Regions from separate parts of the Clostridium aquiflavi genome, predicted to be linked through region 2. Evidence: predicted binding sites of a transcription regulator. Region 2 holds the regulator's gene; the other holds the start of a gene.

Region 1 (9,716 bases), on a different contig from region 2:
TTTAAACCAGTTAAAGTTTCTGGTGGAGCTGATATAAAGAAAACTATGATGATGGCCAAAATGGGGAGATTATCTGGAAACTTCATAGAAGGAATGATGTGTGAAGGTGGATGTATTAATGGGTCAGGAAAAATATTATCACCAATGAAAGCTAAAGCATCATTTAACAAAATTAATCAGCAAGCAAGCATGAAAAATGTATTGGAAAATTCTAAAATAGATGATTATAAAGATATAAATTTAGAAAGATAGAGTTTAATTCAAAAAAGAAGCCCTTTTAGGACTTCTTTTTTTGTGAATAAATTGGTAATTATATGTAAAGAAAAAACGTAATTATATATTTTTTAAACTAAAATATTAAAAAATATTCATTAAGTAAAAAAAAAGTTACTATATAATTATTAAAAGGTGTATTATATAAATTATAGGTATGTTTAGGGGGTAGATTTATGAAAATTTTGTTGGTTGATGATGAAGAATCAATATTAAATTTAATAAAAATGAATCTTATATTTGAAAATTATGAAGTAATAACTGCGGAGTGTGGAATAGATGCCATAAACCTATTTAAAAGTGAATCTCCTGATTTAATTGTATTAGATCTAATGCTTCCTGACAAAGATGGGTTTGAAGTTATACATGAATTTCAAGGTATAAATAGTGAAGTTCCAATTATTATACTTAGTGCAAGAGATCAATTAAATAATAAGCTTTTAGGTCTTCAGCTTGGAGCTGATGATTATATAACAAAACCATTTGACAGTAGAGAACTTATATTAAGGATTAGAGCTATATCTAGAAGAATAAATAAAGCTAAGGCCATTGGAAAAAATGAAGTTAAAAATAAAACAAATGATATTATAGAAAAAGGGTTTATAAAAATAATTGTTCCGGAAAGAAGAGTTTTTATTGAGGAAAAAGAGGTTATATTTACACATATAGAATTTGAAATAATTTTATTAATGGTGCAAAATCCATATAAAGTTTTTACAAGAGAAGAATTATTGGACAAGATATGGGGGTATAGTTTTGTAGGAAATACTAGAGCTGTGGACATTCATATAAAGAGAATTAGACAAAAGCTCGCAGGAAATGAAGACGTTATAAAAACAATATATGGAGTAGGATATAGGTTAGAGGTATAATAGATGAATTTGGGTATTAAAGGAAAAATAGTAATAATGAATATAGTTGTACTGATAATAGCTATATTAAGTATATATGCAGTAACAATTTATACTCTGTATAGTAGAGTAATAAATAATTCAATAGATATGCTAAAAAAAGAAAGTTATACAAGTCAATCATTTATTATGAAATATTTAGAGACGGAAGATGATTTTCATGTAGAAAACGTTTTGAATGAGATGAGCCCTTTTATTGCAACATACTTATCTAATGGTTGTAAATTTAGGGTTCAAATTTATAATAATTCATCTTTAATTGGAGATTCAGACAATTATCCTAATATAAGCAAAGATGATGATGTGGTAACAGCATTAAAAGGAAATAAATCATATATTATAAGAAGAATTGAAGAATCTTCTTACATACTCTTTTCAAGCCCGATTTATTATTCAGATGGTACTATAGGGTGTATAAGATATGTATATGATCTTGATAATGAAAATACAATTATAACTAATACGATTCTTAGTATGGTTTTATTTGCTATAGTAGCAATAATATTTTCTAGTATAATGAGTAATTCATTTTCTAATAGAATAGTTAGACCAATAGTTAGTCTGAAAAATATTGCAAGGAAAGTATCATTTGGAGACTTTTCTAAGAAAATTAGTATAAATAGTAAAGACGAGATAGAAGATTTGTCTAATTCTTTTAATATAATGTCTAATAATATAGAAATAATGATTGAAAATTTAAAAGAAGAAAAAGACACTCAAAAGAGGTTTTTGGATAATGTCACTCATGAATTTAAAACTCCATTAGCAGCAATTCTAGGATATTCAGATTTGTTACTAAGAGTAAAAGAAAAAAAAGATATTGAACAATGTGTAAAATATATAGTACAAAGTAGTAATAGATTATTAAAACTTGTTGAACAACTTCTTGATTTATCAAGACTTAATAAAAATGAAATAGAAATAAAAAATGAAAATGTTGATATAAAATCTGTGGTTGAAAGTGCTGCAATAATGTTAAATCCTAGAATGAGTAAATTTGGGATTAAACTTAATATGAATTTAGTTAGCAAAAATGTTTATGCAGATAAAGAAAAAACAGAACAAGTTATACTTAATTTATTAGATAATGCAATTAAATATAGTGAATGTACTGAGATAAATATATATATGGAATATAATGAATCTTATGTAATAATATATATTCTTGACAATGGACAAGGTATACCAAAAGAAGATTTAAAAAACGTATTTGAAAATTTTTATACAGCACATAAAGCATTACAAAAAAAATATGGTGGAAGTGGACTAGGATTATCAATATGTAAAGAATTTATGGAAAAGCAATCTGGAAAAATTGAAATAAGTAGCTTAAATGGAACTACTGTAAAATTAAGTTTCAAACATGCAATTTAAAATTATACAAAGTAGGGTGAAACAAATTTATGATAAACTTTAACTACAAGATAGTTATAAATCTATTTGTTATACTAGTTATATTGTTAGCTAGTATATATGTATATTTAAAAAGTAGCATTTATAACAATTTAATTATTTTAGATGATAAAGAACAGGTTATGCAGCATTCAAGTCATTCAATACCTGTTAAAGTAGAACTATATAGTAAAAGATGGGGTAAGCTAGTTATAAATTCTAATGATGAAATAAAAGAGTTTTGGAACATAGTTGAATCTATGCCTAAAAGTAATAATTTTTATAATTCAAAAATAGAAAATTCTTTTAATGAAATAACAGGTACTATATATTATTTGGATGGTGAAAAAGGTACATTATATTTAAATAATACTCTTAGAATAGATGATATTTATTATGGCGGTAATGAAAGTTCTGCATATATAAATAGAATTAAAAATTACATTAATGATATTTTCTGTACACCATCAGTATTATCAGAACTTATAAATGATAAGAATAAAATAACCATTGTAGATATTTATAATAATACTAAAAAGTGTGGTAGTAATGATAAAATTTTAATAAAAGATGAAGTTATGAATTTAAAAAGAATTACAGATAATAAAAAATTAGAATGGGCTGTAGCTAATAAGGGCGATTTGAATTATCATATTAGAATTTACAGAGAAGAATCTGAGGAATTTTATGATAATAAAATAGAAGATGATATAAATAGTTATGATGTAATAAGTCTTGATATTTATGAGAATGATTATGTAATTGTTAGAGATTATGGTGATGAAATAGTAAATTCCTTCTATATGGAGGGAGATTTGAATAATATATGTAACAACTTATTTAATCAGTAATATTTATTGGAGGTAAAAATATGTTAAATAAAAGAAGGGGTATTTTATTAATATTTATTTTACTTATGCTTTGTATTCTTAATGGATGCTCTAATAATATGTCTAGTAGTAAGGAACTACCAAATCTTAAAAATGATAATTTGGTAGTTTATGTTGCGTTTAATGAAGATGAAGCTAAAGTTTTACTTGATGGATTTAAAGAAAAAACTGGGTGCAATTATACATTTTTAAGATATCCAACAGAAGAACTAGCTGATAAGATTAATAATAAAGAAATTTTAGGAGAAGCAGATATATTTTTAGGGGGAACAGCTGATGCTGTTGAACTATTAAAAATGAATGATTGTCTAGAAAAATATACTATAAACAGTTCAAGTGAAATCCCTATAGAGTATATGGATAGTGATGGGTATTGGATAGGATTATACGTTGAGGCTTTATCTATAGCTATAAATGAAGAAAGATGGAATAAAGAATTTAAAGATGTGGAGAAACCTAAAACAATAGAGGAACTAATAAATCCTAAATTTAAAGGTGAGATAGTACTTGCTGATCCAAGGACATCAGGAACAGGATATACTTTTTTATCTTACTTAGTACAAACTATGGGAAAAGATAATGCATTGGAATTTTTTAAGAAGTTAAAAAATAATGTAGGGCAATTTACTGATAGTGGATTTACGCCAGCTAAAAAAGTTGGAGTGGGAGAATATTTAATAACGGTAAACTTTATAAATCAACAACTTATAGTTAGAAATTCAGGATTTAATGTAGAATCTATTGTTCCAGAAAATACAGGATGGACAATATGTCCTATAGCTAAAATAAAGGATGGAAAGAATAAGAAGGCTTCTGAAGCATTTATGAATTACTGTGTAACTAAAGAAGCAGGGATATCGCTTAAAGATTTTTCTATGGGATTTTCAACAATACCAGGTGTTAATTATCCTAACATAGAAAAAGATTTTACTTCATATAAATTAAGTAAAGAATATGATTTTAAAAAAGCAGCTAAAGATAGAAAAGAACTATTAGAAGATTTAGAAGAAATAATGTGATAAGAAAATTAGGATATTAAATAAAATCATTGATATATTTAATATCCTAATTTATCGTTAAGCTAACTATGCCTTAAATATTAATGTATATATTAATTGTTAGAAGTAAAAACTAATTAATAGGCTAGTTTTATTAATAAAAATATAATCAAACAATAAAATACATAAATAGAAATAATACACAAAAACATATTATTGAAATTAAAAAAGAAAATAAGAGAAAATATACGTAAATAGGAGCAATATATATTTAATTACAAATTTTAAACTTATAAAGCTATATAATATTATAAAAAATATTTGAATTATATGGTCATAAAGGATATTATAATAATTGTATTAGCACTCAATGCTATCGAGTGCTAATAGTTAATTAAAAAATATTTAATATTTAAAATATAGGAGGGACTTATATGAGAATAAAACCACTTGGAAATAGAGTAGTAATCAAGAGATTAGAAGCAGAAGAAAAGACAAAGAGCGGTATAGTTTTAACTGGAACTGCTAAAGAAGTACCACAAGAAGCAGAAGTTGTAGCAGTAGGTCCAGGAAGTATTGTTGATGGTACAAAAATAGAAATGGAAGTTAAAGTAGGAGATAAGGTTTTATATTCTAAATATTCTGGTACTGAAGTAAAATTAGACGGTGAAGAATATATGATATTAAAACAAGATGATATATTAGCAATAGTTGAATAGGAGAGTGGTATAAATGGCAAAGATGTTGAAATTTGGAGAAGATGCAAGAAGATCTATGCAAGTTGGAGTTGATAAACTTGCTGATACAGTTAAGGTAACATTAGGACCAAAAGGAAGAAACGTTGTTTTAGACAAGAAATTTGGTTCACCATTAATAACTAATGATGGTGTTTCTATTGCAAGAGAAATAGAATTGGAAGATCCATATGAAAATATGGGAGCTCAACTAGTTAAAGAAGTAGCAACAAAGACCAATGATGTTGCAGGAGATGGTACAACAACAGCAACTCTATTAGCTCAAGCTATTATTAGAGAAGGCTTAAAGAATGTTACTGCAGGGGCTAATCCTATGCTAATTAGAAATGGTATAAGAATGGCTGTTGAAACAGCAGTAGAAGAAATTAAGAAGATTTCTAAACCAGTAGAAGGAAAAGAAGATATAGCAAGAGTTGCAGCTATTTCAGCAGCAGACGAAGAAATTGGTAAGTTAATAGCTGATGCTATGGAAAAAGTAGGTAATGAGGGTGTTATTACAATAGAAGAATCTAAATCTATGGGAACAGAATTAGATGTAGTTGAAGGTATGCAATTTGATAGAGGGTATGTATCACCTTATATGTCTACAGATACAGAAAAGATGGAAGCTATATTAGATAATCCATATATTTTAATAACTGATAAGAAGATTTCAAATATTCAAGAAATATTACCTATATTAGAACAAATAGTTCAATGTGGTAAGAAATTATTGATTATAGCTGAAGACATTGAAGGCGAAGCTATGGCAACATTAGTTGTTAATAAATTAAGAGGAACATTTACTTGTGTAGCTGTAAAAGCACCAGGCTTTGGTGATAGAAGAAAAGAAATGCTTCAAGATATAGCTATATTAACAGGTGGAACAGTAATTGCTGAAGAATTAGGAAGAGATTTAAAAGAAGTTACTCTTGACATGCTTGGTCAAGCAGAGAGTGTTAAAGTAAGTAAAGATAATACTGTTGTTGTTAATGGTAAAGGTAATCCTGAAAACATAAAAGATAGAATATCACAAATAAAAGCTCAAATAGAAGAAACTTCTTCTGAATTTGATAAAGAAAAATTACAAGAAAGATTAGCTAAGCTTGCTGGTGGCGTTGCTGTAATTAAAGTCGGTGCTGCAACTGAAACAGAATTAAAAGAAAGAAAGCTTAGAATAGAAGATGCTTTAGCTGCTACAAAAGCTGCAGTTGAAGAAGGAATAGTACCAGGTGGTGGAACTGCATATATTAATGTAATAAAAGAAGTTGAAAAATTAACATCTGATGTTCAAGATACAGAACTTGGTATAAAAATAATTGTAAAATCATTAGAAGAACCATTAAGACAAATAGCTAGTAATGCTGGAGTTGAAGGATCTGTTATTATAGAAAAAGTTAAAAATAGTGAAGTAGGAACTGGATATGATGCTCTATATGGAAAATATGTAAATATGATAAAGACTGGTATTGTTGACCCAACTAAGGTTACAAGATCAGCTTTACAAAATGCAGCATCAGTATCAGCAACATTCTTAACAACAGAAGCTGCAGTTGCTGATATTCCTCAAAAAGAACCAGTAATGCCAGCACCAGGAATGGGAATGGACGGCATGTATTAATGTAATAAAAAGAGACTACCTAATTGGTAGTCTCTTTTGTGTATAGAAAATTAAAAAATTTTAATCTTTAAAAGGATGAGCCAATACTTTATTTTTTTATAAAATAAGCAGTTTAAATGTATATTCATAATATTTGTATATAAATTCTTTAACATAGCAATAATTTAAATAATGATATTTTTATTATATAAATTATTGGAGGATAATATTATGAAAAACAAATTTTGTTTAAATTATAAGTATAAGAAGAATAAGGGATTTACTTTATTGGAACTTATAGCAGTAATGGCTATTATAACAATCTTAGCAACTGCTATTTTACCTAAAGTAAATGGATATATAAATGAAGCTAAAAAAACTAAGGTCTTAGATCAATGTAGAAAAGTTGTAATGGCAGTAGAATCATATAATTTAACACATTCGTCCAATTATGAAAAAACTAAAAATATATCTAATATTAAAGAAGATAAAAGTGTAAGTAAATATTTAGAAGGTGTTGAATTTAATAATTTGGATTTAACTACAACAATTCAAAATTGTTATGATGTGTTAAATGGAAAAGAATTTAAATTAAAAACGGATAGTGAAATATTAGATTTATCTACAATTAATTAATGAAATCGGTTAAATAAAATAATTTTTCTATTTTTGCAATTTTAATTTCAATTTCATTGACTTTGGGCATAGCATACATTATAATATTTTTAATCAAACAAAGAAAATATTTTAAAACTCGTATATACCTTGGATATGGCAAGGAGTATCTACCGGAAACCTTAAATTTCTGACTATGAGTGATATTAATATATTAGTATATTTAAAATATATTAACGTATTAACTTCACTTACGGGGTTGATGCGTTTTTTTTTATACATAAAAATATGAAAAAAATGCAAGAAAAAATTCATAAAACAAAAAATATGAAATATAAAAATCAAGGGGGCATAATTATGGCTACAATAATAAAAACAGCTTATACATTTGATGATGTATTATTAGTACCTAATAAATCAGAAATATTACCTAGAGAGGTAAGTGTAAAGACAAAATTAACTAAGAAAATATCTTTAAATATACCTTTAATGAGTGCTGCAATGGATACAGTAACAGAATCTAAAATGGCTATTGCCATGGCAAGAGAAGGTGGAATCGGAATTATCCATAAAAACATGAGCATAGATGAGCAAGCAAAAGAAGTAGATAAGGTAAAAAGACAAGAAAATGGAATCATAACTGATCCAATATTTTTATCAAAAGAAAATACACTTCAAGATGCTGAAAACTTAATGGCTCAATATAGAATATCTGGAGTACCTATAACTGAAAATGGTAAATTAGTGGGTATACTTACAAATAGAGATGTGACTTTTGAAACTGATTTTACTAAAAAAATATCTGAAGTTATGACAAAAGAAAACTTAATTACAGCTCCAGAGAATACTTCTATTAATGAAGCAAAGGAAATTTTAAAGAAACATAAAATAGAGAAATTACCTTTAGTTGATTCAGAAGGAAATTTAAAGGGATTAATAACAATTAAAGATATTGATAAAGCTAAACAATTCCCTAATGCTGCAAAAGATCAAAATGGTAGATTATTATGTGGAGCTACTGTTGGTGTTACAGCAGACATGATGGATAGAGTTGATGCATTAGTAAAAGCTAAAGTAGATGTTATTACAGTAGATACTGCTCATGGTCATTCAAGAGGAGTTATGGAAGCTGTTAAACAAATAAAAAATAAGCATCCAGAATTACAAGTTATAGCTGGAAATGTTGCTACAGCAGAAGCAACAGAAGATTTAATAAAAGCTGGAGCAGATTGTGTTAAAGTAGGTATAGGCCCTGGATCTATATGTACTACAAGAGTAGTTGCTGGCGTTGGAGTACCTCAATTAACTGCTGTTATGGACTGTGCAGAAGTTGGTAAAAAATATGGAATTCCAGTAATTGCTGATGGTGGATTAAAGTACTCTGGGGATATAGTAAAAGCTTTATCAGCAGGTGCATCTGTAGCAATGATGGGATCATTATTTGCAGGTTGTGAAGAAGCACCAGGAGAAATGGAAATATATCAAGGAAGAAGTTATAAAGTATATAGAGGAATGGGTTCATTAGCAGCTATGGCTTGTGGATCAAAAGATAGATATTTCCAAGATGGAAACAAAAAGTTAGTACCAGAAGGTGTTGAAGGTAGAGTAGCGTATAAAGGATATGTTTCAGATACAATATTCCAATTAATAGGTGGAATAAAATCAGGAATGGGATATTTAGGTTCAAAGGATTTAGATACTTTATATGAAACTGCTAGATTTGTTGTTCAAACAGCATCAGGATATAGAGAAAGTCATCCACATGACATAAATATAACTAAGGAAGCTCCAAATTATAGTGTAGGACAATAAAAAATATATATAATTATTAATTTTTATTGAGTAATGTTCTTAGTTGTTAGATAATTAAATTTATAAAGAACAATTTAGGAGGAAATGATGAAGAGAGATTTAGTTTTAGTTATAGATTTTGGTGGACAATATAATCAATTAATTGCTAGAAGAGTGAGAGAGTGTAATGTATATTGTGAAGTTCATCCTTATAATTTAAGTGTTGATAAGATAAAAGAAATGAATCCTAAGGGAATTATTTTTACAGGTGGACCAAACAGCGTATATGGTGAAAATTCTCCTTTATGTGATAAAGCTATATTTGAAATAGGAGTACCTATTTTTGGTATATGTTACGGTTCTCAACTTATGTCTCATATGCTTGGAGGAAAAGTGGCAACTGCACCTGTAAGTGAATATGGAAAAACAAAAGTTGATGTAAAGGTAGAATCTAAGCTTTTTGAAGGAGTATCACCTTCAACAATTTGTTGGATGAGTCATACTGATTACAT
Region 2 (9,716 bases):
ATCTAAAATTATATCTAATGGTGTAAATATGGCGCTTCAACCTGATATGGAAATGGAAGATATAAATAAGTTTTTAAATTAAAAGTGGCTTAGCCACTTTTTGTTTTTATAAAATTAATAATTTTATAAATAAAGATAATAATTATGTAAATTTATTAATATAAATATAAAAGAAGCAAGGGGGGGTTAACTTGTATAAACTTACATTAGGAAGAAAAAATTTTAAACAACAGAATGCAAGAACTAAGTTTCTTTCCAGAATTAACAGTGGACTAATATTATTAATTATTATAGTGTTTATATTTTTTCTAAGGGTTGGCAGTGTATTGAAGCAATGTAATGAGAGAGGTGGATATGCATATGTTCAATTATTAAACTTAGGTATGCCAATAGTAAAAGAACAAGTTTATAATGAAGAAAGTTATGCGGAAAATAACTTATCTTTAAAAAATGTTTTATTAAAATCAGTTGGTTTGGACGGGTTAACATATGAGAATATATTAAAAAGCGAAGTTGGCTTTTTTAATAATATAGATAGAAATGATGAGTCTACATTAACATTTAATCAATTTAGCGTAAATGAAGACAGTATATTAAAATTTTCATCAAATGAAAAATCATTAAATAGTAAGATTTATGATGCATCCTTAAAAAAGGAACTAAATGTATCTAAACCTGAAATTTTAATTTATCATACACATACAACTGAAAATTATGCAGAGGCTCCTGCTGATACTACTGATGAAAATGCAAATGTAGTTGGCGTTGGAGATGTATTAGCAAAAGAATTAGAAGAGAACTATGGAATTTCAGTAATACATGATAAAACAAATCATAGCGTTTCATATAATGATAGTTATTCAAGATCAAGTGAAACGGTAGATAAGTATCTAAAAAAATATGGTGATTTTAAAATTATATTAGATTTGCATAGAGATTCTGTGCCTGACAAAGGTGCTATGACTACAAAAGTTGAAGGGACAGAAGCTGCTAAAATTATGTTTGTAAATGCTAAAAATAGTACAAGGTATGATAAAAATAAAGCGTTAACAGAACAAGTATTTAAAAAGACAGAAGAACTATTTCCAGGATTAACAAGAAAAATATTAACTTATAATAGAGGAAAAAATGCATTTAATCAAAGTAAAAGTGATGGAAGCTTACTTTTTGAAATGGGATCTAATGTAAATTCAATTGAAGAAGCAAAAGTTACAGCAAGATGCATGGCAAGGGTTATTGCTGAAATATTAAATAAATAGGGATTAATGAATAATATTAATGGAATAAGACCATTATTTAGATAAATATATCTAAAGGTGGTCTTTTAAAATGAGAGAAAAAAAACACGGGATATTTAGAAGAATGTTACCAGTAATTATGCTGATCTTAATTGTATTAGGTGGACTTATAAAGGTGAATATCATTAATACAAAATCATTATCTCCACTTGGAAATACAAAGCAAAATTACGAATTAGTTAGTGAAGAGTTTGGAGAAGACTTTTCAAATTTTATAAAAGATAATTCAACAATTAAAATTTATAAAGAACAAGATAAACAATTGTTGATCAGAATAGGTAATAAGGACTTAAGAATTAATGAAGAATCTATTTTTACACAGAAGTTAAAAAATTTATATAACAAAATTAGTATTAATTTTACTGGTTTAAAAGAAAATGCGTATAATTTTACTCATAAATCTAAAGAATAATATTTAGATAAAAGGGTTTGAAAAAGTTTTATATAGAAATATTAAATACATGTATGATATAATTTAGGCACTTGAAAAAAATAAAAGGTTTTATTTAAATACAATGGGGGTGACTAAACTGCCTTATTAAGGTAGTTATATATATGAGTGAAAGACAAAAATATATACGAAATTTTTCAATAGTAGCACATATCGATCACGGTAAGTCAACACTTGCAGATAGATTGTTAGAAACAACAGGAACATTAACTAAGAGAGAAATGGAAGAACAAATCTTAGATAATATGGAGATTGAAAGAGAAAGAGGCATAACAATAAAGTCTCAAGCAGCTAGATTAGTCTATAGGAGAGAGAATGGAGAAGAGTATATATTTAATCTTATAGATACTCCAGGACATGTGGATTTTACATATGAAGTCTCTAGAAGTCTAGCAGCATGTGAAGGTGCTTTATTAGTAGTTGATGCAACTCAAGGGATTCAAGCTCAAACTTTAGCAAATTGCTATTTAGCTTTAGATAATGACTTAGAAATTTCACCAGTTATAAATAAAATTGATTTACCTTCAGCTAGACCAGAAGAAGTAAAACAAGAAATTGAAGATGTAATAGGAATAGATGCAGGAAGTGCACCTATGATTTCAGCAAAAACAGGTTTAAATATAGAACAGGTTTTAGAAAGTATAGTTGAAACTTTACCTCCACCTGATGGAGATGAAGAAGCACCTTTAAAGGCTTTGATTTTTGATTCTTATTATGATAGTTATAAGGGTGTTGTATCTATTGTAAGAGTACTTGATGGTAAAGTAAAACCAGGTGATAAAATAAAACTTATGGCAACTAACAAAGTTTATGATGTAACTGAAGTAGGTGTGTTTATTCCAAGCGCGCTTGCAGTTCCAGAATTAAGCGCAGGAGACGTTGGTTACATAACAGCATCAATAAAGAATGTTAGAGATGCAAGAGTTGGTGATACTATAACAGAAGCTAGTAGACCAACAGGAAAGGCATTACCAGGATATAAACCAGCAATACCTATGGTTTATTCAGGAATATATCCAGTAGATGGAGCAAAGTACGATGAATTAAAAGAAGCATTAGAAAAATTACAAATAAATGATGCAGCATTAAACTTTGAACCTGAAACATCTATCGCATTAGGTTTTGGTTTCAGATGTGGATTCCTAGGATTATTGCATATGGAAATAATTCAAGAAAGAGTTGAAAGAGAATTTAATTTAGATATAATTACTACAGCACCATCAGTTATATATAAGGTTACTAAGACAAATGGTGAAGTATTGGATATTACTAATCCAACTAATTTACCACCAATGACAGAAATAGATTTTATGGAAGAACCAGTGGTAAAAGCATCTATAATTACACCAACTGATTATGTTGGAGCTGTTATGGAATTATGTCAAGAACGTCGTGGAATTTATATAGACATGCAATATATAGAAGAAACAAGAGCAGTAATAACTTATGATATGCCGCTAAATGAAATAGTTTATGACTTTTTCGATACATTAAAATCTAGAACTAGAGGATACGCATCTTTAGACTATGAATTTAAAGGATACAAGACAACTAAGTTAGTTAAGCTTGATATTTTATTAAATGGAGATGTAGTTGATGCATTATCAATGATAGTTCCAGATGAAAGAGCTTATAGCAAAGGAAGAGGCATAGCTGAGAAGTTAAAAGAAATAATTCCAAGACAAATGTTTGAAGTTCCAATTCAAGCTGCAATTGGCTCAAAAATTATAGCAAGAGAAACAGTAAAAGCTATGAGAAAAGATGTATTGGCTAAATGTTATGGTGGAGATATTTCAAGAAAGAAGAAATTACTTGAAAAGCAAAAAGAAGGTAAGAAGAGAATGAGACAGGTTGGTTCTGTTGAAGTACCACAAGAAGCATTTATGGCAGTATTAAAAGTAGATTAAAAATATAATAAAAATTAAACATAAGAAAAAAAGCTGACAAATTTGTCAGCTTTTTTCATCTAAAAGTATTAAAAAGCATTAATTAGGAGGAGAAAAGATGAAAGAACTATTTTTAAAAGAAATATCTTTATATATACATATTCCGTTTTGTAAGCAAAAATGCTTATATTGTGATTTTCCCTCATATTCAGGAAAAGAAAAATTTATTAGTGAGTATGTAAATGCACTTAATAAGGAGATTAGAACTAAATCTAGCAATTATAAAATTAAAAGTATATTTATTGGAGGTGGTACACCCTCTTATTTAAATGAAATAGAATTAGAGAAGCTTTTAAAATGCATTAATACTTTAAGATTAGAAGAAAATTTAGAATTTACTATGGAATGTAATCCAGGTAGTTTAAGTGAAGATAAGCTAAAAATTATGAAAAAATATAATGTAAATAGAATAAGTATGGGACTTCAATCTACAAAATCATCTCTTTTAAAAGAAATCGGGAGAATTCATACTCTTGAAGAATTTGAAAATAATTATTTATTGGCAAGAAAAGTAGGATTTACAAATATAAATATAGACTTAATGTTTGGATTGCCAAATCAAAGTGTAGAAGATTGGAGAAGAACATTAGAGAAAATAATAGAATTTAATCCAGAACACATATCTGCATATAGTCTAATAATTGAAGAGGGAACTTGTTTTTATAATTTATATAATAAAGATAAATTAAATTTACCATCTGAAGAAGAAGAAAGAGAAATGTATTTGCTCACAAAAGAATTTTTGAAAGATAATGGATATAATCAATATGAGATTTCTAATTTTGCAAAAGATGAAAAAGAATGTTACCATAATACAGTTTATTGGAAATTAAATGAATATTTAGGACTAGGAGCTTCAGCAAGTTCTTATATTGATGGGAAAAGAATAAAAAACATAGATGATATAGAACTTTATATTAAAAATATAAATAATAATAAAAATGTTGAAAATGAAATCTATAAAAATAATATAAATGATAACATGGAAGAATTCATGTTTATGGGGCTTAGAATGATTAGCGGAATAGAAGAAAGCGAATTTAAAGAGAGGTTTAAAAAAGATATAGACGAGGTATATGGAACCATAATTGATAAAAATATTAAACAAGAATTATTAGTTCGTAATGGGGGTAGAATATATTTGACATCTCGTGGAATAGAAGTATCAAATAGTGTTATGAGTGATTTTATAATATAACTTTTATAGTAAATTAGAGTAAAAATGAGAAAAATGGAGAAAAGTCAATAAAAAATCAAATAAAAGAAGTGAAGATCTTTATATTAAATATAAATAGAATTGACAAAAAACATGATAAATACTATATTAAAAACATAGTCATTAGCACTCGAACATAGTGAGTGCTAACAAAAGAGGTGAGATTATGACTATTGATGATAGAAAAATAAAAATACTTCAAGCTATTATCAATGATTATATTCATACTGGAGATCCAGTTGGCTCTAGAACTATTGCTAAAAAGTATAACTTAGGGGTAGGGTCTGCAACCATTAGAAATGAGATGGCAGATCTTGAAGATATGGGTTATTTAGAACAACCTCATGCTTCGTCAGGAAGAGTTCCATCTAGTAAGGGATATAGATTATATGTTGATAATTTGATGGAAAATCAATTGCTAACACCTGAAGAAAATTTGAGAATAAAGCAATATATTATAGATACGGCTATGTTAGAAGTAGATAAAATAGTTAGACAAACAAGTTCTTTATTATCAGAACTTACTAATTTAACTTGTGTAGTTCAAACTCCATCAGTAAATAAAAGTTTTATTAAATCACTTCAGTTGATGAAAGTAGATAGTACTACATTAGTATCAGTAATAATAACAGATGCTGGAGTAATGAAAAATCATATAATAAGAGTTAATTCAACGCCGACAATTGAGGAATTGAATAAGATAAATGCAGTTATTAATAGGAGACTGGTAAATCTTTGTATAGAACAAATAAATTTACAAGTTATCAATCAATTAAAAGAAGATTTACAAGGATACGATGAATTATTTAATGCTTTGTTAACTCCATTATATGAAACTCTAAAAAATGCAGCAGATTCACCTGATTTAATTATGGAGGGCACTACTAATATATTTAACTATCCAGAATACAACGATATTGAAAAAGCTAAGGAAATGTTATCTCTTCTTAATGATAAAGAGTCATTAAGAGATTTACTTAAAACAAATGAAGATATAACTATTAGAATAGGTGAAGAAAATTATAAGCCACAAGCTAAAGAATGTAGCATAATAGCTGCAGAATATTCTTTTGGAAATAGACCCATTGGAACCATTGGATTAATAGGTCCTAGAAGAATAGATTATTCTAAAGTAATAGCAATAATGGCTGAAATTGTAAAAGAATTAAACAATATGTTAAATAATCAGAATAAATAATTTTTATAATCAATAAGAGAAGAGGTGTAATTTCAGAAATGGAATATAATGGTGAAACTTTAAAAAATGAAGAAGTAGAAGAGATAATTGAAGATGTTATCGAAGAAAATGAAAAAAAAGAAGATAACATTGAAAATAATGATAAGGAAAATCTAAATGATGAAGCTTCTGAAGAATCTTTAAATGAAGAAGAGGATGAACTTAGCATGATGAAAAAGTATAAAGAAGAAAATGAAAAATTAAAGCAGGAAATGGAATCTTTAAATGATAGAGTATTAAGAATTACTGCTGAATATGACAACTACAGAAAAAGAACAACTAAAGAAAAACAAGGAATATACTCAGATGCATGTGTAGATGTATTAAAAGAATTAGTTCCTGTTTTAGATAATCTTGAAAGAGCAGTTGCTGCAGAAGGAAGTCTTGAAGACCTAAAAAAAGGTGTAGAGATGACAATAAAATCTTGCCAAGGTTCTTTTGAAAAACTAGGAGTTGAAGAAATAGATGCATCAGCAGATTTTGATCCAAATCTTCATCAAGCAGTAATGCATATAGAAGATGAGAATATGGGAAAAAATCAAATTGCAGAAGTTTTCTTAAAAGGATATAAAAAAGAAGATAAAGTAATTAGATATACAGTTGTTAAAGTAGCTAACTAATTAACTAGCCTATGAAAAGAGGCTAATATTTAAATAAAATATACAAATAAATTAAACCAAATTTAGGAGGAATATATTATGGGAAAAATAATAGGAATTGACTTAGGTACAACTAATTCATGTGTTGCAGTTATGGAAGGTGGAGAACCTGTTGTTATAACAAATTCAGAAGGAGCAAGAACTACTCCATCAGTAGTATCTTTCCAAGCTGGCGGAGAAAGACTAGTAGGTCAAGTAGCTAAAAGACAAGCGATAACAAATCCAGACAAAACTATTATCTCAATAAAGAGACATATGGGAACTTCTTATAAAGTTGATATAGATGGTAAGAACTATTCACCACAAGAAATTTCAGCTATGGTACTTCAAAAAATAAAAGCTGATGCTGAAAGCTATTTAGGTGAAAGTGTAACTCAAGCGGTTATTACAGTACCAGCTTACTTTAATGATAGTGAAAGACAAGCAACAAAAGATGCAGGTAAAATTGCTGGTTTAGAAGTATTAAGAATAATCAATGAACCAACAGCAGCAGCTTTAGCTTATGGATTAGATAAAATGGATTCAAATCATAAAATATTAGTTTATGATTTAGGTGGTGGTACTTTTGATGTATCTATCTTAGAATTAGGAGATGGAGTATTTGAAGTATTATCTACTAATGGTGATACAAAACTTGGTGGAGATGACTTCGACCAAAAAGTTATGGATTATATAGCAGAAACATTTAAGGCAGAAAATGGAATTGATTTAAGACAAGATAAAATGGCTCTTCAAAGATTAAAAGAAGCAGCAGAAAAAGCAAAGATTGAATTATCTTCATCAATGCAAACAAATATCAATTTACCATTTATAACAGCTGATGCAACAGGTCCAAAACATATAGACCTAAACTTAACAAGAGCTAAATTCAATGAAATTACTAATGACTTAGTTCAAAGAAGTATTGAACCTATGAAAAAAGCATTAAGTGATGCTGCAATTTCTATAGATGAAATTGAAAAAATAATCTTAGTTGGTGGATCAACAAGAATACCTGCTGTTGTAGAAGCAGTTAAAAACTTTACAGGAAAAGATCCATCAAAGGGAGTTAATCCGGATGAATGTGTAGCAGTAGGAGCTGCAGTTCAAGCAGGAGTATTAACAGGAGAAGTTAAAGATGTATTATTATTAGATGTTACACCATTAACTTTAGGAATAGAAACAGCTGGTGGAATAGCAACTCCATTAATTGAAAGAAATACAACTATTCCAACTAAAAAGAGTCAAATATTCTCAACTGCAGCAGATAGTCAAACATCAGTTGAAATAAATGTAGTTCAAGGTGAAAGACAAATGGCTATGGATAATAAATCATTAGGAAGATTTACTTTATCAGGAATAGCTCCAGCACCAAGAGGAATTCCTCAAATTGAAGTTACTTTTGATATTGATGCTAATGGTATTGTTAAAGTATCAGCATTAGATAAAGGAACAGGAAAAGAAGCTAATATAACTATTACTGCATCTACTAACTTAAATGATGAAGAAATAGATAAAGCTGTAAAAGAAGCAGAAAAATTTGCAGAAGAAGATAAGAAGAGAAAAGAAAAGGTAGAAACTTTAAATAATGCAGATCAATTAATCTATCAAACAGAAAAAGCCTTAACTGAACTTGGAGATAAAGTATCAGCAGAAGACAAAGCTAAAGTTACTGAAAAATTAGAAGCTCTTAAAGCTATAAAAGATGGAGAAGATTTAGAAGCTATAAAGAAAGCTACAGAAGAATTAACTCAAGAATTCTATGCTGTATCTTCTAAAGTTTATGCAGCAGCAGGTGGAGATCCATCTCAAGCTGGTGGATTTGATCCAAATGCAGCAGGTGGAGCAGAGCAAGCACCACATGATGACAATGTTGTAGATGCTGATTTTAAAGTAGATGATGATAAATAATTTTACTATATTCTAGTTATCTAATATAATAATTCAGAGGGAAGGCAATGCTCGTCTTCCCTCTTTAAGGTAGAAAACAAAACTAGGTGGTGAACATTAATAAATGGCAAACAAAGATTATTATGAAGTTCTTGGACTTCAAAAAGGTGCAAGTGATGATGAAATAAAAAAGGCTTTTAGAAAATTAGCTATTAAGTATCATCCCGATAAGAATAAGGGAAATGCAGAAGCAGAAGAAAAATTTAAAGAGATAAATGAAGCGTACCAAGTGCTTTCTGATCCTGAAAAAAAATCTAATTATGATCAGTTTGGAACAGCTGATTTTAATGGCGGTGGATTTGGATCAGGCGGCTTTGGTGGCTTTGATATGGGCGGCTTTGGAGATATTTTTGATATGTTTACTGGCGGTTCAAGTACACGTAGAAGAAATGGACCAGTTAGAGGAAATGACATTGAATATACATTAACATTAACTTTTGAAGAAGCTGTTTTTGGAGTTGAAAAGGAAATTACAGTTAATAGAAGCGAAAGTTGTGAACACTGTAATGGTTCAGGTGCTGAACCTGGAACTTCTAAGAAGACTTGTCCAACTTGTGGCGGCTCAGGTCAAGTAAGAGTACAAAGACAAACTCCACTTGGAAGTTTTGTATCAACATCAACTTGTGATAGATGTAGTGGTACAGGAAATATAATTGAAAAACCTTGTACACATTGTAGAGGAAATGGAAATGTTAGAAAGACAAGAAAGATAAACGTAAATATTCCTGCGGGAGTTGATACTGGAAATGTTATGCCTCTTAGAGGACAAGGTGAACATGGCTTAAGAGGGGGAAGTCCTGGAGATTTATACATTAGAATAAATGTAGCTCAATCAAAGGAATTCACAAGAAAAGGAAATGATATTTATATAGATACTCACATATCAATGGCTAAAGCAGCTCTTGGTACAGAGATTACAGTTAAAACAGTAGAAGGAAATGTGAAATATACTATTCCTGAAGGAACACAATCAGGAACAC

The links. Region 2 encodes HrcA, which represses chaperone genes, less so after heat shock. Its sites were predicted from a motif close to TGTTAGCACTCNNNNNNNNNGAGTGCTAACA; they were not measured.
Region 1: the regulator HrcA is predicted to act here: its motif matches at 4,823-4,853, upstream of groES (co-chaperone GroES).

The regions. Positions count from the first base shown of each region.
Region 1 covers NZ_JAVJAN010000004.1:77,580-87,295, forward strand. Annotated here, with positions in the region: gene RGC78_RS02125 (4Fe-4S dicluster domain-containing protein) at 1-252, shown strand, start outside; gene RGC78_RS02130 (response regulator transcription factor) at 450-1,145, shown strand; gene RGC78_RS02135 (sensor histidine kinase) at 1,149-2,558, shown strand; gene RGC78_RS02140 (DUF3919 family protein) at 2,588-3,427, shown strand; gene RGC78_RS02145 (ABC transporter substrate-binding protein) at 3,448-4,485, shown strand; gene groES (co-chaperone GroES) at 4,899-5,183, shown strand; gene groL (chaperonin GroEL) at 5,197-6,819, shown strand; gene RGC78_RS02160 (type II secretion system protein) at 7,030-7,434, shown strand; purine riboswitch at 7,533-7,630, shown strand; gene guaB (IMP dehydrogenase) at 7,771-9,225, shown strand; gene guaA (glutamine-hydrolyzing GMP synthase) at 9,313-9,716, shown strand, end outside.
Region 2 covers NZ_JAVJAN010000008.1:70,712-80,427, reverse strand. Annotated here, with positions in the region: gene gpr (GPR endopeptidase) at 1-82, shown strand, start outside; gene RGC78_RS04205 (stage II sporulation protein P) at 192-1,259, shown strand; gene RGC78_RS04200 (hypothetical protein) at 1,330-1,710, shown strand; gene lepA (translation elongation factor 4) at 1,854-3,656, shown strand; gene hemW (radical SAM family heme chaperone HemW) at 3,754-4,893, shown strand; gene hrcA (heat-inducible transcriptional repressor HrcA) at 5,078-6,109, shown strand; gene grpE (nucleotide exchange factor GrpE) at 6,148-6,768, shown strand; gene dnaK (molecular chaperone DnaK) at 6,847-8,697, shown strand; gene dnaJ (molecular chaperone DnaJ) at 8,801-9,716, shown strand, end outside.